One region of the Gluconobacter sp. P1D12_c genome, then DNA from elsewhere that is predicted to be linked to it. Evidence: predicted binding sites of a transcription regulator. Region 1 holds the regulator's gene; each other region holds the start of a gene.
The links. The regulator LexA, encoded in region 1, represses DNA repair genes until DNA is damaged. The targets are predictions, from matches to a motif close to TGTTCTANNTANGTTC.
Positions count from the first base shown of each region.

Region 1 (6,567 bases):
GCAGGGCGTCGAGGCTATTCGGGACGCTTTGAAAACCATTCCCTACAGCCCTGGCGTGTATCGCATGCTCGGCGAGAAAGGGGAGGTTCTATATGTGGGCAAGGCGTTAAGCCTCAAGAAACGTGTTGCTTCCTATACGCGCACAACCCAGTTGCCAGAGCGTCTGCGCCGTATGGTGTCTCTGACGGTCTCGATGGAGATTGTCATCACCCGGACGGAAGCTGACGCGCTTCTGCTAGAAGCAAACTACATCAAGCGTATGAAGCCACGCTTCAACATCCTGCTGCGGGATGACAAAAGCTATCCGTGGCTAATGCTCACTGAAAATCACGAATTTCCTCAGATCACCAAACAGCGTGGAAAACCCGTGAAAGGCGCCACCTACTGGGGACCTTTTGCTTCCGCATGGGCGGTAAATCAGACTCTGAACCTTGTGCAGAGAACTTTTCTACTGCGATCCTGCTCTGACGCTGTTCTTAAGAGCCGGACAAGGCCCTGCCTGCTGTTTCAGATCAAACGCTGCGCTGCGCCATGTGTGGATCGTATTTCCAAAGAAAATTATAGCGAGCTGGTCGTCCAGGCTCGGCAATTCCTCTCGGGTAAAAATACCGAGTTGCAGCAGGAGCTTGCTGTTGAAATGGAACGCGCCTCCGAAGCCATGGAGTATGAGCGGGCTGCAGCCATTCGGGACCGTATCCGTGGATTTTCCAGCATCCAGAATTCAGGAATCATCAATCCGGCCTCCATTCACGACGCAGACATCGTGGCAATCTGGCAGACCGCAGGGCAAACCTGCATTCAGGTCTTTTTCATTCGTGGAAGCCGCAATAACGGCAACCGCGCCTTTTATCCCGTGCATGCAGAGGAAGAGACCCCGGCTGACGTGCTCTCCGCCTTCCTCATTCAGTTCTATGACAACAAGCCTCCACCACCTGTCATCCTGGTGAATCAGGAGATCTCAGAACAGAAGCTTGTCGAAGAAGCTCTCAGCATCAAGAGGGAGCAGAAAGTCGAGGTTGTCTGTCCTCAACGCGGCGAAAAGAAAAGTGTCGTAGATCACGCCACGCTGAACGCACGTGAAGCACTGGAGCGAAAGCTGGCGGAGAATACCGGACAGCGCAAACTCCTAGAGGGCGTCGCGAAGGTTTTCAGCCTCGCTGAAACACCCCAGCGGATCGAAACCTACGATAATTCACACATCATGGGTCAGGCACCTTATGGCGTCATGGTTGTGGGTGGGCCTGAAGGTTTTGAAAAGCGCTCCTACAGAAAATACGCCATCAAGGGCCCGGTCACTCCCGGTGATGATTTCGGCATGATGCGGGAAGTCATGGAGCGCCGGTTTGGAAAAAACAGGGAAGATGGAGAACGACCTGAAGACTGGCCAGATTTGCTGCTAATTGACGGCGGCCTGGGTCAGTTCAATGCAGTGCGCAACGTATTGGCAGACCTTGGCGTTACGGGAATTCCCATTGTGGCAATCGCCAAAGGCCCGGATCGTGATGCTGGACGCGAATGGTTTTTCACTGAAACACAGCCACCGTTCCAGCTCCCGCCTCGAGATCCGGTTCTCTATTATCTTCAACGCCTGAGAGACGAAGCCCACCGTTTCGCCATTACGACACACAGGGCAGGGCGCTCCAAAGGGCTCCGGAAATCTGAACTGGATGATGTTCCGGGAATCGGAGGTGCCCGTAAGAAGGCGCTTCTGAATCACTTCGGGTCAGCCAAGACCGTGCGACAGGCCAGTCTCGAAGAGCTTGAAACTGCGCCCGGAATCAGCTCTGGAACGGCCAGAGCCATCTACGGGCACTTTCATCCCGAATGGCTTCGGACACAGAGCTGACAATTCCGTGAGGTCACGTCCTGAACGCTGGCTTGGCATAAAAAATACACACATTCAGAGCGGATTGGCGCATACCGGAGACGGATAAACTGTTCTAGACTGCTTCGTGATGCTGACTGATCTGCCAAACGTCCTGACTCTGCTCCGTATTGCGGCCATTCCTGTTCTGGTTGCCCTGCTGGCGCTGCATTCCGCACTCGGTAACGTCGCAGCCTGCGTTGTGTACACGGCTGCTTGCATCACGGATTATCTGGATGGTGCTCTGGCACGGAAATGGCAAATGCTATCCGAACTGGGTCGGATGATGGATCCGATTGCGGACAAGCTTCTTGTCGGTGCGCTGTTGCTCGCACTCGCTGGCCTGACCACACTTCCAGTGTATTCGCTCTACGCTGCCATCATCATCATGCTGCGCGAAATTCTGGTCAGTGGCTTGCGTGAATACATGGCCTCTCAACGCGCAACCCTTCCGTCCACCCGCCTTGCAAAATGGAAAACCGGAATTCAGATGGTCGCGATCGGTTTCCTGATTGGGGGGGACAAGGCTGCGGCTACTCTTCATCTTTCATTCCTGCCGGCCACACTAATCGGCGGTATTCTTCTCTGGTTTTCAGTTATTCCAACAGTTCTAAGCGGGTGGGGCTATCTCACGGCAGGGCTCTCCAGAATGATGGCCTCTGAGCCACGCAAGTCTTCAAAGATCGTCTCCTGATCTGGACTATCTGTGATTATTATTGCAGTTATCAGCTCGTCATCTGGCGCTTTTAATCGATGACAGGTAAAGTTCAGGGATCGACCTTATGGGAGTACACAATGCGTAAGGCCGCTCTACTGGCATTACCTCTGGCCCTGAGCGGCTGTGCGGGCATGGGCAAGTTTTTTAATGACACCGCCCTATGGTCTGGAAGTAACCCCAATGCTCCCCATGGCGATAGTGAGAACCTTCGCCGAGCACGTGGTGAGTTCGTAGCGGCTGCACCAATTCTGCCAGAAGGCGGGAACATGTGGCCCGGATCACCTCAGCCTCTGCCCACCCTTAAAGATGTTGTGAATCCTGACAGCATCTTTAATAAATCTCTCGGCGATCCGGCTACGTATTTTGGTGGTGCAACGCTCGACAAGAATTTCATGGGCGGTATTGCGGGCACTGGTGCTCTCGGGGTCGCTGGCCCTCAAATGAAACCGGGCGACACCATGTCCGTCGGTGAAAAAATCGATGCGATGCGTGGTGTGTCAGAAGATCGCAGTCACTTCGTCCCGACGCTTCCCAGTAGCGTTCCAGATAATGCTGGTCGTTTCCTGAATAAAAACCCTGACAAGACCATCATCATTCCGAACGGGGATGGGACAAGCACACTTATTGCTCCAGATGGCAAAGTCCGCGTTGTACGCGGCGTTCCGTCAGTTCCCAATAAATAATCATCGGAAATTATCTGCCTCGCCGGAGCATTAATCCGGCAAGGCAGCTCTCTCAGTACTGCCTGAAAAGGGCGACCAGCCGTCCCTGTATGCGAACACGCGCGGCCGGCAGAATACGTGTCTCGTATTCCCGATTAGCGGCTTCCAGAGCAATCGTAGAACCACGACGGCGCAGCTTCTTGAGCGTCACTTCCTGATCGTCAATCAGCGCAACAACGATCTGACCATTATCCGCCACTTCGCCTCGCCGGATGATGGCAACATCACCGTCCAAAATGCCGGCTTCAATCATGGAATCACCCGCAACTGTGAGAGCGTAATGCTCTCCAGTGCCGAGCAGGGATGATGGCACCTGAATCTGTGCGCTATCATCCTGCAAAGCCTCGATAGGAAGACCAGCAGCAATGCGTCCATAAAGTGGAAGCTGAACGCTGGTGTTTTCAACAGGAGAGCGGGGTGCCTCGGAAAATGTCCCTGGAAGGTCCTGACGACCACCCTCAACAATCGTTGGAACAAAAGGCGTCGGATTAGCCACGGCCTCCACAATTGGAGCCTCAAGACCCATATGCGGCAGACGCAGAACTTCAAGCGCTCTTGCACGATGGTGATGCCGTCGCAGAAAACCACGCTCTTCAAGGGCAGAAATGAGGCGATGGATCCCTGATTTAGACCGAAGCTCCAGGGCATCCTTCATTTCATCGAAGGAAGGGGAATAACCCGTCCGCCGAAGATGTTCGTCAATGTATAGCAAAAGCTGGTGCTGCTTACGCGTCAGCATACAGGCGCTCCCATGCGCCTCGGTGGAGGCAAAATCTAAAGATTGAGACACTGCATAAACTTATGCGACGCTCTTTTGTTCCTTATAGGTTCCACTTCGTCCACCTGCAAGAACATCTACCAGGCATCAACAAAGCTTTTATCTGGCTAAAAACCCCGGTTTTTGCGGAAAAATGCACCTTATCCCTGGATTTTCTTCAGAAAGCCTTGACCTACGACATACAAATCAGCATGTTGCGCCGAACTAGATCAACCTGCTGCTTTGGCACTTGCGAGCGGCATCAGGACGGCGCAAGCCCGAGGGTATCATGGGAAAAAGCAACGTTATTCAGATCCGTCTCGTCTCGTCGGCTGACACCGGCTACTTCTACGTCACGAAGAAGAACGCACGTTCTGCTACGGGCAAGATGGAAGTTCGTAAGTATGACCCGGTTGCCCGCAAGCACGTGACCTTCCGCGAAGCCAAGATCAAGTAAGATCTCGCGGATCATACGACGTTAAAAAAGGCGACCTTTGGGTCGTCTTTTTTATTGGCTCAATTTCTGACGAATAGACTTTCCCGAACATAAAAAAGAGCCGAGAACGGCTCTTAAAATAGTTTATCATGTGGACCGTAGGGGATGACAATATCACCGTTACGCGTCAGATTGAGCATGGCACGGGAACGTTCATCCAGAATGTCAGCATCAAGAGCTTTCTCTTTCAGAGCCAGCACGCGACGGTGCCATACCGCCTGTTCATCCTTGGCATCCTGCTGCGCCTGGATTGCCTGCTGCTGAAGCACAAGCTGATCCTGATAGGCACGGATACCATGAGCGCCGTGAAGGGCGTTCCACCCGAAATAAGCGGTCAGGGACAGAAAGAGCACAGGGGGAGCAACCGCGCGGATGGCACGTTTGATAAGTCTGACGGGTCTCACGCGGGGTAACAGGCTCCCTTGGCTTGAAAACTTCCCATCAATGTAGCTCAGAGAGAGGCTGCGAAACAATCACTGTTGTTCAAGACAGTAGATTATTTTAGCGAATACATAAAACCGGCCTCCTGAATGGAGGCCGGCGTTTGTTGATCAGGCGGACTTCAGAATGCTGCGACCCGCATAACGGGCTGCGCTTCCAAGCTGCTGCTCAATACGGATCAACTGGTTATACTTAGCCGTACGGTCAGAGCGGGAGAGGGAGCCCGTCTTGATCTGCCCGCAGTTCGTGGCAACAGCAAGATCTGCAATCACAGCGTCTTCAGTTTCACCAGAACGGTGGCTCATGACGCAGGTGTAGCCAGCCTTGTGAGCTGTCTCGACTGCTTCCAGCGTCTCGGTCAGCGTGCCAATCTGATTGACCTTCACGAGCAGGGAGTTCGCTGTCTTGGCCTTGATGCCGCGACGAAGGCGCTCAGGATTGGTCACGAACAGATCATCACCAACGAGTTGGAGACGATCACCCAGACGGGACGTCAGCTCAACCCAGCCTTCCCAGTCATCCTCAGCCAGACCATCTTCAATGGAGACAATCGGATACTTCTTGGCGAGATCTTCGAGGTAGGAGATCATGCCTGAAGAGTCGAACTCCTTACCTTCACCCTTCAGGTTGTAACGGCCGTTGCTGTAGAACTCGGTTGCTGCGCAATCGAGGGCAAACGTCACGTCATCGCCCGGACGATACCCGGCAGCCTCAACAGACTTCGTAATGAAGCTCAGAGCTTCATCAGCAGACTTCAGCCCCGGAGCAAACCCGCCCTCATCACCAACATTGGTGTTGTGACCAGCAGCAGAAAGGCCCTTCTTGAGAGCGGCGAAGATTTCAGACCCCATGCGCACGGCATCAGCCAACGTCGGCGCACCAACTGGCTGGATCATGAACTCCTGAATGTCGATCGGGTTATCCGCGTGTTCGCCACCATTCACGATGTTCATCATGGGAACCGGCAGCGTGTGCGCGAAAACGCCACCGACATAGCGATAGAGCGGCAGTTCCAGCTCTTCTGCCGTCGCCTTGGCAACCGCGAGAGAAACGCCGAGAATTGCATTCGCACCAATGCGGGACTTGTTCGGTGTGCCATCCAGCTCGATCATCGCATTGTCGATTGCGATCTGATCTTCGGATTCGGCACCCTGCAGCACTTCAAGGATTTCGTCTTCGACAAAACCACAGGCCTTCAGAACACCTTTGCCGTTGTAACGGGACTTGTCCCCGTCACGCAGCTCAACGGCTTCGTGGGCACCAGTGGAAGCACCGGAAGGAACTGCGGCGCGACCGCGGGCACCAGACGACAGCTCAACCTCAACCTCAACGGTTGGGTTACCACGGCTGTCCAGGATCTCGCGGGCGGTGATATCAACAATGGCGCTCAATGGAAGCTCTCCTGGATATGCGTGAACCGGGGGTGGCTCATAACCGTTCGGGACGGACCACACGTCTCGTCTCAAAATCAGAACACAAGGTCAATCGACGACATGCGTCTTCCTTTCCTCGCCCTGATCCTCGGTTTGGCAGGACTTATACCTTTCCTGACCCTTGGAGGGTGGATTT
Region 1 is NZ_JACSIQ010000010.1:41,980-48,546, forward strand. It holds gene uvrC (excinuclease ABC subunit UvrC) at 1-1,846, shown strand, start outside; gene pgsA (CDP-diacylglycerol--glycerol-3-phosphate 3-phosphatidyltransferase) at 1,956-2,558, shown strand; gene KP705_RS11815 (hypothetical protein) at 2,660-3,265, shown strand; gene lexA (transcriptional repressor LexA) at 3,318-4,043, opposite strand; gene rpmG (50S ribosomal protein L33) at 4,351-4,518, shown strand; gene KP705_RS11830 (septum formation initiator family protein) at 4,632-4,961, opposite strand; gene eno (phosphopyruvate hydratase) at 5,109-6,389, opposite strand; gene KP705_RS11840 (DUF3429 domain-containing protein) at 6,492-6,567, shown strand, end outside.

Region 2 (6,567 bases), on a different contig from region 1:
GAGTACCTTCACTCTCGTGATGGCACAGACCCTGACAGCAATGGGAGCAAGCGTCACCGTAATCGACGCCGATCCTAATAAGCCGATTGCCGATTGGCGCACGGGTAACTCACAGGCTGATTTCGAAGTGATTTCCGAGGTGAAGGAAGGAACCGTTATCCGTCAAATCGTCGAGGCTGCCCGTCAAAAGCAGTTCGTCTTTGTTGATCTGGAAGGAACAGCCAGCCGTCTCGTCTCCCGCGCGATTAGCCATGCCGATCTCGTAGTAGTGCCGCTCCAAGCTAGCGGCGTCGATGCACGCCAGGCAAGCCGCGCCATCGACCTAATCCACGAAGAAGAAGAGGCTCTACGCGGTCACGAGATTCCATTCCGCATCATTCTCACTCGTACCAGCCCGGTGATAAAAACGCGCATTGAGCGCGAGATACTCGCGGGCTTGAAACAGGCAGAATTGCCGCTATTTGCAAACGCGCTCAACGAGCGTCAGGCTTACAAGGCGATCTTCGTAAGGCGACTGGCCCTTCAAGAGTTGGACCCGACAGATGTTAATGGTTTGCCAGAAGCACTGAGGAACGCGGAAGCCGTAGCGGAAGAACTTATCTCATCATTCGTCGAGACATCAGACACCGAGGAAATCTCCGCATGAACGACGACGCGTTCGGCTTCAAACCGAAAAAAGTCACTTCAAGATTGGCTGCGATAACACCGCGTGAACCAAGCGCATTAGGCCGCGATGATCTTGAGCGCATTGATCAGGCGGGGCGTAGCGCTGGATTTACAAGCCGCGAAGCGGGCGCGCGATTGGTTCCTCGCAGGAAGAAGTCGGTTGGACCGACTGTGACGATAAACACCAGAGTTCCAGAAGACGTAGCTGAAAGGTTCATTGAGTTTTGTGATGCGAACCGTCTTGCCTACTGGGAAGGCATTCGGGAACTGATGGACCGCGCAAAAGTCTAAAAATGGCATGCTACCGGTAGCACTGCATGCAACTGGTAGCATGCACATTCATGCACTCTGTTCTAGCAAGACTATGGATAATTCCGTTACTCTCGGCTTTCACAGGTGGCGCTCGGCAAAAAGATTGATCTTGCCTTAAGCCTCCTTTTGTTCTCTTTATGTTCTCGTCGAGGAGAACAAAGATGACAACGGACGCCGTGACGCGACTGCGCGAGCAGGTCCGACGCCTGGAGCGTCGAAGCCTTCCTCATTCCCATGCTGACACCCTGCCTACCGGGCATTCTGCCGTCGATGACCATCTCGGCGGTGGCCTCAAAACGGGTAGCCTGCATGACTTTCTGATCTCCGATCCTCTGGAGACGGGGGCCAGTCTCGCGATGCTCGGGCCCATTCTGAAAGAGGGCAGGGGGCCGGTCTTCTGGATCAGCGACACACCTGCCGAACTGAACGCCTGCGGGCTGCATCAGTCGGGTGTTTCACTGGAACATCTGGTCTGCATTGAAACGGACCCGGCCAACCTGCTGTCGGTCGCCGAGGACGTGTTGCGCGGACCAGAGCGCGCAATGGCCGTGATCGCAGGACGTCACGTCCCAACGCTCAAGGAAATCCGCCGCCTCAATCTGGCTGTGGAGGCGAGCGGAAACACAGGCTTTTTCCTGCGCTCTGCGCCTCTCGCACAAGCTCCTGGGAAAGACCCCTGTGCGTGCGCCACGCGGTGGCGGGTCCTCTCCCATCCTTCATCGCCTCAAACGCTTCCGGGACTGACCATGCCGCGTCCCGGTTCCCGACGCCTTTCTGTCACGCTGTTGCGGGTGAGGGGAGGCCGCCATGCTCACTGGATCCTCGACTGCACCGATCATGCGCCGCTTTCTCGCTCTCTGGATGCCCTTCTGGCGCACCGAGCGCCTCCAGCTCTCCCGCCCGGGAGACTTTCCGACCGACAGGCCGCTCGTTGTGCACGCGCTGGCACATAACCGTCACACCGTCACCGGTGTCAGTCCGGCTGCGCTCGCGGCCGGACTGACACCCGGAATGCCGCTGGCACAGGCCCGCTCCCTGGTGTCGGATCTTCTGACGGCAGAAGAAGACGCGGAAGCACAGACTGCCGCGCTGACCGATCTGTGCTCCTGGCTGATCTGGTTGTCGCCGCTGCCCGCGTTCGACGCTCCGGACGGTCTCTACAGCGATACCACCGGATGCGCCCATCTTTACGGGGGTGAGGCGGCCATGCTGGATCTCGTCAGGGAACGCCTGAGGGCAAGGGGGCATTCCTGCTCTGTGGCGCTAAGCGATACGGCCGCTGCCTCACGCGCTCTGGCCCGCTCGCGGATCGACCGGATCTGTCTCGTGCCTCCCGGTCAGCAGAAACAGGCTCTGCATCCTTTGCCCTGTACAGCGCTACCGCTACCCGAAAAGACACTGTCGAGCCTCACCCGGCTCGGCCTCAATACCATTGGCGCCCTTGCAGATCTGCCACGCGCGCCTCTGGCCAAGCGCTTTGGGGCACAGCTTCTCACCTGTCTCGATGAGGCTCTAGGACGGCAGGCCAACCCGCTCAGCGTGTTTCAACCTGCGGACCGGATTTCCCTGACCCGGTCTTTGGTCGAACCCATCAGCACATCGGGCGCCATTGCCACGGTGATTGCCGCACTCGTGCCGGTTGTCTGCGAAAAGCTGGCGGCGCGCGGGGAGGGGGCGCGGCAACTCGACTTTCTCTGTGTGCGCGTGGACGGATCCATTCAGGCCGTCCGCGTGGGGACGTCTGACCCGACGGCTGACGTGACACGTCTGACGCGCCTGCTCAATGGCCAGATCCCGCAGATCGCGCCCGAGTTTGGAATTGAAACCGTCATCCTGACCGTCAGCGCGAACGAACCGCTCGAAGCCGGGCCTGAACGCTCTGTCCTGCCGGACGTCGGGGCATCCTCGGAGCGCGCGCTCCCGGCCACTCTGATCGACCGGCTGTTGAACCGTCCGGGGGTTGTTTCTGTCCACCAGCTCGCGCCCCGGTTTTCCGCCTGGCCGGAAGACGGGCAGTCTCGCGTTTCCCCAGACGACATGGCAAAACCGCCTCTCGCGAGCCAGATGCTCTGGGCGCGGCCGAACATCCTGTTCGATCTGCCCGTCCGGGTGCAGGTGACTGCCCTGCTTCCGGACGGTGCGCCACGCCAGTTCGTCCTGAAGCGGCAGACGCATCGCATCGCGGCGGCCGACGGTCCCGAACGTCTGCTGGGTGAGTGGTGGCAGGCGGCCGAAAGCTACGGCGCGATCCGCGACTACTGGCAGGTCGAGACCACGACCGGCCTGCGCCTGTGGCTGTTTCGCAAAGGCGACGGAACCCACGACTGGTCCGGGTCAGGCGCGTGGTTTCTTCAGGGGGTATTCTGATGGAGCCCCGTGATGATCTGATCCCGGCCAGCACCTCGGACGTGGCCGAAGTCCTGATGCACGCGTTGTGCTATGACGGACGCAGGCGGACGCATGACGCCGCCGAACTGATGGCCCGTCTCGTGGCCGAGCGTCTGGTCGCCTATCTGGAACGCTCCGGATTTGTCGTGATGCGCGCGCCCACCAGCAACGCGCCTGACAGCAGCCGGCACCCCCATCCGCACAGGCGCTGAACCATGAGCGCGCCTTATGTCGAATTGCAGGTGACATCGTCGTTTTCGTTCCTGCGCTCAGGCAGCCAGCCGGATGAACTGATTTTCCAGGCGAAGGCCCTGGGGTATGACACCATCGGTCTGACCGACTGGAACACCGTGGCCGGGGTGATCCGCGCCCATCTGGCGGCGCGTGAGGCCGGTCTGCGTCTTCTGCCGGGATGTCGTCTAACTCTGCGCGATGGCAGTGCGCTCCGGGCCTATCCCCGCAACCGTGCGGGCTGGGCGGGCTTGTGCCAGCTCCTGACCCTTGGTCATCATCGGGGCGAGCGGGACGTGTTCCTTCTGGGATGGGAGGATCTCGTCGCAGCGGCCCCGGACCTCCTCCTAATTTTGTTGCCGCCCGAGGATCTGACAGCGCTTCGCGGGCACGTTCAGAGCCTGCTGGATCTGCCGGGACAAAGGGCAGGCGAAGAAGAAATCCGGTTTCTTGCGCTGACGATGCTCCGGCAGCCGGGAGACCTGGCGCGGCTTCACGCGCTCGCGGCGTTCAGTGCAGCCCAAGGTCTGGCCTGCGTTGTGACAGGAGATGTTCTCTACCACGATGCGCGCCGGCACGTTCTTCAGGACGTGGTCACGGCCATCCGGGAAGGCTGCACGGTCGATGATCTTGGCAACCGCCGTCACGTTCACGCCGATCGCCATCTGAAAGCCCCTGAAGAACAGGCGCGCCTGTTCGCCGCCTTTCCGGACGCTCTGGCCAACACGCGGCGGATTGCCGAGGCCTGCGCCTTCAGTCTCGATGACCTGACGTACCAGTATCCGACCGAAACCGAGCGCACGGGCGAAAGCGCGCAGGAGACCCTGACACGCCTGGTCCAGGCCGCGCTACCGCGTCGCTACCCGGCCGGGGCACCGCCTGAGGTCGAGACGCAGATTGCCCACGAGCTGAGGCTGATCGGCTCTCTGGCCTACGCGCCGTATTTTCTGACCGTGAACACCATTGTCCGTCATGCCCGCTCGCTTGGCATTGTCTGTCAGGGGCGGGGATCTGCCGCGAACTCGGCCGTCTGCTATGTCCTGGGAATCACGAGTATTGACCCGGTCCGCTCGGGCCTGCTGTTCGAGCGGTTCATCTCGGCCGAACGGCAGGAACCGCCGGATATTGACGTGGATTTCGAGAGCGACCGCCGTGAGGAAGTCATCCAGTGGATCTACCGCCATTACGGCCGCCATCGCGCCGCCCTGTGCGCCACGGTGCAGCGCTATCAGCCCAAAGGCGCCTTACGGGAAGTGGGTAAGGTTCTGGGCTTGCCCGAAGATCTGACCGGCCAGCTTTCAAAACATATCGCCTCATCGTTAGCCGATCCCGATCTGTGCAAGGCGCGTGCGGCCGATCTTGGCCTGAACCTGAAGGATCGCCGGCTCAGTCTGACGTTCCATCTCGCACGTCTGCTTCTGGGCTTTCCCCGCCAGCTCGGCACCCATCCGGGCGGATTTGTGCTGACCGAGGATCGCCTGGATGAACTCGTCCCCCTGATGCCGACCGCCATGGACGAGAGGCAGATCATCGTCTGGGATAAGGATGACATCGACGTCCTGCGCTTCATGAAGGTGGACGTTCTGGGCTTGGGAATGCTCGGCTGTCTGCGTCGCGGGTTTGAGCTGCTGCACACCGTGTATCAGACGCGTATGGATCTCGCTTCGATCCCAGCCGAGGATCCGCAGACCTATCGCATGATCCAGAAGGCGGACACGCTCGGCACGTTCCAGATCGAAAGCCGGGCGCAGATGTCCATGCTGCCGCGCATGAAGCCCCGGACCTTTTATGATCTGGTCATTCAGGTGGCGATCGTCCGGCCGGGACCGATCCAGGGGGACATGGTCCATCCCTATCTCCGCAGAAGAGAGAAACTGGAGCCTGTCACCTACCCGTCCGAGACCCTGCGCGGCATTCTGGGGAAAACACTGGGTGTCCCGCTGTTCCAGGAGCAGGCCATGCAAGTGGCGATCCACTGCGCAGGCTTTACGCCAGGCGAAGCCGACCAGCTCCGCCGCGCGATGGCGACGTTCAAAATGACCGGGGGCGTGTCGCCGTTCCGGGACAAACTGGTGAACGGGATGCTGGACAATGGGTATGAGCAGGACTTTGCCGAGCAGACCTTCGCGCAGCTCGAAGGTTTTGGCAGTTACGGTTTTCCGGAAAGCCATGCCGCCTCGTTTGCCCTGATTGCCTATGCCTCGGCCTGGATGAAGTGCCATTACCCGGATGTGTTCTGTGCCGCCCTGCTGAACTCTCAGCCGATGGGATTTTATGCCCCCTCGCAGATTGTTCAGGACGCGCAACGGCATGGGGTCGAGGTCCGGCAGATCTGCATCAACGCCTCCCGATGGGATTGCACACTGGAGCGCGGCCGGAACGGACGGCACGCGGCGGTCCGGCTGGGGTTCAGGATGGTGCGCGGGTTGGCGAACGGCCATGGGGCCGCCCTGATCGCAGCCCGGATGCCGGACTATGAGAGCATTGACGATGTCTGGCGCCGTGCGGATGTGCCGGTCTCGGCCCTGGAATGTCTCGCGGAAGCAGACGCTTTCCGGGTGTTTGGACAAATGCGCCGTGCTGCGCTCTGGTCAATCAAAGGGTTGGCGGATACCGCTCTACCGTTGTTCGAAGCGGCTGATCGGGGCCGGAACTTTCCGCTACCGGAAGTAATCGAGCCGGAGATTTCCTTGCCACTAATGTCAGAGCGGGCCTCAGTGCATGAGGATTATCGGGCGACGGGACTCAGCCTGAACGGGCACCCAATCGCGTTTCTACGGGAGGGCCTGCGAAAGGAAGGGATCGTTCGTTGCGGGGATCTCCCGTATCTGCGGGATGGGCGTCGGATCCAGCTCACCGGATTGGTGTTGATGCGGCAAAGGCCAGGGACGGCCAACGGCACCATGTTCGTCACGATCGAAGACGAAACCGGCACGGCCAATCTGATCGTCTGAAAGGACGTGCAGGAGG
Region 2 is NZ_JACSIQ010000031.1:255-6,821, forward strand. It holds gene KP705_RS14875 (ParA family protein) at 1-646, shown strand, start outside; gene KP705_RS14880 (hypothetical protein) at 643-957, shown strand; gene KP705_RS14885 (ImuA family protein) at 1,140-1,931, shown strand; gene KP705_RS14890 (DNA polymerase Y family protein) at 1,840-3,345, shown strand; gene KP705_RS14895 (hypothetical protein) at 3,321-3,578, shown strand; partial or broken gene KP705_RS14900 (error-prone DNA polymerase) at 3,582-6,567, shown strand, end outside.
Region 2: KP705_RS14885 (ImuA family protein) is a predicted target of LexA. The motif match lies at 1,106-1,121, and genes of this name have one in related genera.

Region 3 (6,567 bases), on a different contig from region 1:
GCGTTGCCGTTGGTATCCAAATCACCAACCTTGGCAGCACTATAGGTCATATTACCACTGGCATCAGCCTTGGCAGTGATGGTGTCGCCATTGGTCAGGGAGTACGTCGTCGTACCATCAGATGCCTTTTTGGATGTGGCATCGGCGATCGTCAGCGTGCCATCTTTGTTGACTGCCACCGAGGTGGAGGTCTCTGTCAAACCGGAAGCAATGGCTGCTCCGACAGATGTTGCAGCACCATCAGTGGTATCACCCGGTTTTGAGTCCAGAACGAAGGACGTGGTGATGGCCGGGTTTGACGCAGTCGCATTGGTGCTGTCAGCAGAAGATAGATTCTTCAGAGTGAGTGTCGTGGCGGTCGCGCCAGAACTTGCCAGAGCCGTCACTGCGCTCGTGTCGATCGTGACACCCTTCATATCCGTGCTCAGCCCTTGCAGGCCCAGACCGGTCGAAGTGGCATCAGCGCCGTTCAGTGTGAACAGGTTACCATTGATGTCCTGAGCCGCAGAAATCTGCGTATATTTCACGCTGCTGCTTGTTGAGCCTGACAGCAGGTTCACACCCTGGAAGGTCGAGTTCGACGTGGCTACGTCGATCTGAGACAGGTAGTTGCTCAGCTGGGTGTTTAGGGTGTCCTGATCTTCACCGTTATTGGCAGCATTTGTGACCGTTTCGGACATGCTGCTTAGGACGGTCGAGATAGACCCAGCCTGTGAAGAGGCTGTGCTGAGAACCTGCCCTGCGAACTGAAGGCCTGTCGAGACACCGGACAGGGCCGAAATCTGGGAATTCATTGTCTGGGAAATGGCGTAAATGGCCGGGCTGTCAGAGGCGGAGCTGACGCTCTTGCCCGTGGACACGGCGTTCTGCGTCTTGCTCAGCTGGTCCGTCGTCTGGTTCAGAACCTGAAGAGCCGACATGGCGGCTGTATTTGTATTGATTGACATGGACATCGAGACATTCTCCGTCGGTGCAGTTTTGCTCCTTCACGATAGGCATTGAATGGTTAAGGGAACCTGAATCTTCATCTTTAAAAAACGGTGACAGGGTTTGACAGGAAAGAGGCAAACAACCGGTAAATTTTAAGCAGTTCTTGCATTTTATAGACAGGAACGAAATAAGAACAATGCATGAAGAAATCTCTGTCTGAACGTCTTGCGATTCTGTCCGATGCGGCAAAGTATGATGCATCCTGCGCGTCCAGTGGATCGACGCGCCGGGACTCTGCCAAAACAGGAGGTCTGGGCTCCACGACCGGGAATGGCATCTGTCATGCCTATACGCCGGATGGGCGTTGTATTTCGCTGCTCAAGATCCTGCTGACCAATTTCTGCGTTTATGACTGCGCCTATTGCATCAACCGCTCGTCCTCAAATGTTGAGCGGGCGAAGTTCACGCCTGATGAAGTGATCTGGCTGACGCTGGAGTTCTACCGTCGGAACTGCATTGAGGGGCTTTTCCTGTCGTCGGGGATTATCCGGTCCTCCGATCATACGATGGAGCAGCTTGTACAGGTCGCGCGGGACCTGCGGCTCAAGCATGGTTTCCGCGGATATATCCATCTCAAGACGATCCCGGATGCGTCTCCCAAATTGCTGGAGGAAGCGGGCCTGTATGCGGATCGCTTATCGATCAACGTCGAGATGCCGACAGAAACGGGCCTGAAGGATTACGCGCCGGAGAAGGATGCCGGAAATATCCGCCGCGCGATGGGGGATATGCGTCTCAAGATTGATGCAGCCAAAGAGAAGACACATACAGGCAGGCGGGCAGGGCGCTTTTCACCGGGCGGCCAGAGCACACAAATGATCATTGGGGCAGACGCTGCGACGGATCAGGATGTTCTGGCCAGTAGCTCAGGCCTTTACGGGTCCTACGGCCTGCGCCGCGTTTACTATTCAGCCTTCAGCCCCATCCCCGATGCTTCAGCGATCCTGCCTGTGCGTAGCCCCCCATTACAGCGGGAGCACCGGCTGTATCAGGCGGACTGGCTGTTCCGGTTCTATGGCTTTGATTTTGGCGAACTGACAGCATCACGGCCCAATGGAATGCTGGATCTGGAGATTGATCCCAAGCTGGCCTGGGCTCTGGATAACCGCGCGCAGTTTCCTGTGGACCTGAATCTGGCCTCCAAAGAAATGCTGCTACGCGTTCCCGGGCTCGGGGTTCGGACCGTTGCCGCGCTGCTGTCTGCGCGAAAGCACACGACAATCCGTCTGGAAGATCTGGCGCGGCTGAACGTGTCCATTAAAAAGGTGCGTCCGTTCGTCAAGGCATCCGGATGGAGCCCCGCACGTCTGACGGATCGTCAGGATTTGCGCACTCTTTTCCTGCCGGCTCCACAGCAGATGCGGCTTCTGTAAATGCCGGTGACCGTCAGGCTCGCGGATACCAGCGCGTTTGAAGGCTGGCGCGAAAAGGCCAGAATGGCGCTTCAGCGTGACATTCCTCCGGACCAGATCCTTTGGCGCTATCCTGAGGCCGATCTGGATCTGTTTCACGCCGCTGAAAATCAGACGTTTGAGGGCGAAGTCGTGCGGGATGTTCGCCTCAAAGCGTCGAGCCTGCCCCTTTTGAAAGATGTTCTCTGCCACTCCAGTGCTGAGCGGTTCGCATTAGCTTACCGGCTGCTCTGGCGTCTTCAGAGTGATCCGAACCTGTTGTCGGTGGTTACAGATCAGGATGTGGCGCAGGCACGTCGCATGGTGCATCAGGTTCGCCGGGCGGCTCATAAAATGACGGCTTTTGTGCGCTTCCGGGAGCAGGGAACGTCTGAGACGGGTCGGCGGCGTTTTCTTTCCTGGTTTGAGCCGGACCATCATGTGCTGGAAAAAGTCTCTTCTTTTTTCGCGGGCCGTTTCGCAGATATGGACTGGATGATCCTGACACCGCGCGGCTCTCTGCGATGGGATGGCGAGACGGTACATTGCTCTTTCGAGCCCTGTGAAAAACAGGTGCTTGATGATGACGTGGATCAGCTCTGGCAGACCTATTACGCCTCGACTTTCAATCCTGCCCGTGTCCGGACGAAAGCGATGCGCAATGAAATGCCGCGACGTTACTGGCATAACCTGCCAGAGGCTAACCTGATTCCCCATCTGGTGGCTCAGGCGGAAAAACGCGTGGCTGAAATGGCAGCGCAGGAGGCTCTTCCCGCCCCTAAATTTTATCAGGCTCTGCAGAATCGTCAGAAAGCCGTCCCGGCTGCGGTGCCAATAGCAGGCAGTTGGGCAGATCTGAAACAGCAAATTCGCACCTGTCAGGCCTGCTCGCTTCACTGCCATGCTACGCAGGCGGTCTTGGGGGAGGGGCCTGAGACGGCAAAAATCATGCTGGTCGGTGAACAGCCGGGCGATCAGGAAGATCTGGCTGGGCGTCCCTTTGTCGGTCCCGCAGGCTCTCTTTTAAAAGAGTGTATGGCGGAGGCGGGCGTTGAACCCCAGGCCCTCTACATGACGAATGCTGTAAAGCATTTCCGGTTCACCACGCGTGGCAGACGGCGCATTCACCAGACGCCTGGCGCTGAGCATGTTCAGGCGTGTCAGCCCTGGCTGCGGCAGGAAATAGCCTTGGTTCGGCCGCAGCTTGTCGTGACGCTTGGGGCGACAGCATTGCGCGCAGTTGCGGGGCCTACGGCTCAATTGAAAGACTTTCGGGGGCTGATGCGTGAGGACGCGCAAGGCGGACACCGTCATCTGAGCCTCGCTCATCCATCATGGATTCTGCGTCTGGGACCAACCGAGCAGGCCGAGCAGGAACGTCAGCGCCTGATTGAAGGTCTGAGAAAGATGCAGACCGCCCTTTAAGGGCAACATTCTGTTCAGGCGTTGCGTGGAGACCCTTTCAGGATAAGAAAATTTCGTCTCACGGATGAGCGCGCGCAAGGAAAAATCTTCCCGGCCTGAAAGGAAACGCATCAGTTTTTTCCGGCTTGAAGACGGCCATACAATATGTCATGGATGACCGAACCGATCGGTCAATCGGCCTTTTCACGAGGCCATTTCATTCAGCCGGTCACTTCGGACAGACCCGTTTAAAGCGAGAGAGACGATATGGCGCAGGGCGACCAAGCGCAGGCCGAACAGCAGTCCGGAGCGTCCGGAAAACCGCAGAAAAAGCGCAATCCCCTTGTACGGGTGCTCTTGATCTGTCTGGTTGTTCTGGTGCTGGTAGGGATTGGTTCATACCTCTTCCTGACCCGCAATAACATCGAGACGGACGACGCCTATACGGCCGGTCGCAAGATCGCCATTGCGCCGCACGTGAACGGGTACGTGACGCAGCTGCTGGTGAACGATAACCAGTATGTGCATCGCGGTGATCTTCTGCTGACCATTGATGACCGCGACTACGCGGCATCTCTGCACAAGGCACAGGCTTCAATCCAGCAGGCACAGGCCAACATGCAGGCCTATCAGCTGATGGTTGAAGTGGCGCACAAGAACTTCCCCGGTCAGCTCGTAACGGCTCAGGGCAGTCTTTCTGCCGCTCAGGCCCAGCTGACGAAGGCTGAAGCAGATTACAAGCGCCAGCGCAGTGTTTCACGTGCCGCAACGTCCCAGCAGGACATTGACTACGCTCGTGCAGCTCTTGAAGAAGCCAGAGCCCGCGTCATGCAGGCACAGGGTCAGCTGACGCAGGCTGAGCCAGTGAAGGCCAATGTTGCGAATGCGGATGCCCGCGTTTCGCAGGAACAGGCCAATCTCAAGTCTGCCCAGGCATCTCTGGAACAGGCTGAGCTCAACATGGAATGGACGCAGGTTCGCGCCCCTCATGATGGTTGGGTGTCCCAGCGTAGCGTCGAGCGCGGCAACTTCGTCCAGACCGGCCAGCAGATGTTCACGATCGTACAGCCAGAAGTCTGGGTTGTGGCCAATTACAAGGAAACACAGCTGACCCACATGCGTCCGGGTCAGAAAGTGGACATCGAAGTTGACGCGTACCCACAGCTTAAGCTGCAGGGCCACGTGGATTCCATTCAGCTGGGTTCGGGTGAATCCTTCAGCACCTTCCCGCCGGAAAATGCGACAGGCAATTTCGTAAAAACGGTGCAGCGTATTCCGGTGAAGATCCTGATCGACAGTGGTCTTGATCCGCAGCTGCCACTCGCTCTTGGTCTTTCCGTTGTTCCTACGGTCTATGTGAAATGAGCGATACTGCCGGGCATCAGGACTGGAAACCCAGTCATAATCCGTGGGTTGTGGCCATTACGGTCACGCTGGCGGCCTTCATGGAGGTGCTGGACACCACCATCGTCAACGTGGCGCTACCGCATATCGCGGGATCGCTCGGCAGTTCCTATGATGATGCCACCTGGGCGCTGACGTCCTATCTGGTGGCAAACGGTATCGTTCTGACGATTTCCGGCTGGCTCTCACGCCTGTTCGGGCGCAAGCGCTACTTCCTCATCTGTATTGCGATGTTCACCGTCTCGTCCTTCCTGTGCGGTCTGGCGACATCGCTGCCCATGCTGGTGGTCTTCCGACTGATGCAGGGCTTCTTCGGTGGTGGCCTGCAACCCAGTCAGCAGTCCATCATTCTTGATACCTTCCCGCCCGAAAAACGTGGTGCAGCCTTTGGCATGACCGCGATTGCGACCATCGTTGGCCCGGTTCTCGGTCCGATGCTGGGTGGCTATCTGACGGACAACTTCTCCTGGCGCTGGATTTTCTTCGTCAACGTTCCCTTCGGGATCCTGACAGTCATGGCCGTAACGGCTTTCGTTGAGGATCCGCCATGGGAGCGGAAGAAGCGTGAGAAGGTGGATGTGATCGGCATCAGTCTCATTACGCTGGGGCTGGGCTGTCTTGAGGTCATGGTCGACCGTGGTGAAGACGATGACTGGTTCGGCTCGAACTTCATCATCACCATGGCTGTTCTGGGCGTGATCGGTGTGCTCGGTGCCATCGTCTGGCTCTGCTATGCCAAGGACCCGCTGGTGAAGCTGACGGTTTTGAAAGACCGCAACTTCGCAACCGGCATGTTCCTGATCTCCATGGTAGGGGCGACCCTCTACTCATCCGCCATCATCGTTCCGCAGTTTGCGCAGCAGGTTCTGGGTTATACGGCAACGACGTCCGGCCTTCTTCTGGCGCCAGGTGGTGTTGCCATCATCATTCTCATCCCGTTCGTCGGGCGTCTGATGAAGGTCATCCAGTTGCGGTATCTGATCGCATTTGGCTTTTTCTTCATGGGCATGGCGATGTTCCAGGCTGCCAACCTGTATGCCGGAATCGATTTCAAGCATCTGGTCTTCTACCGAATCACCCAGACCGCTTCGCTCGCATTCCTCTTTGTGCCGATTTCCACGATTGCGTATTCGACGCTGCCACGTGAGCTGAATTCCGACGCATCAGCCCTGTTCAGTATGGCGCGAAACTATGTGGGCTCGATGGCCATTTCCCTGGCCACGGCAGCCATCATTGAAACGCGCCAACGGCACCAGAACTACGTGACCGATAACATGACGCCGGGGCGGCAGGAGTTCACGAACTATATCAATCATGCGCAGACCGTTGGTGAAGCGCATGGCCTGACGCCTGCGGCCGCGCATACGTTTGCGATCCA
Region 3 is NZ_JACSIQ010000007.1:74,351-80,917, forward strand. It holds gene KP705_RS09625 (flagellin) at 1-947, opposite strand, end outside; gene KP705_RS09630 (putative DNA modification/repair radical SAM protein) at 1,131-2,363, shown strand; gene KP705_RS09635 (UdgX family uracil-DNA binding protein) at 2,364-3,806, shown strand; gene KP705_RS09640 (HlyD family secretion protein) at 4,053-5,150, shown strand; gene KP705_RS09645 (DHA2 family efflux MFS transporter permease subunit) at 5,147-6,567, shown strand, end outside.
Region 3: KP705_RS09630 (putative DNA modification/repair radical SAM protein) is a predicted target of LexA. The motif match lies at 1,111-1,126, and genes of this name have one in related genera.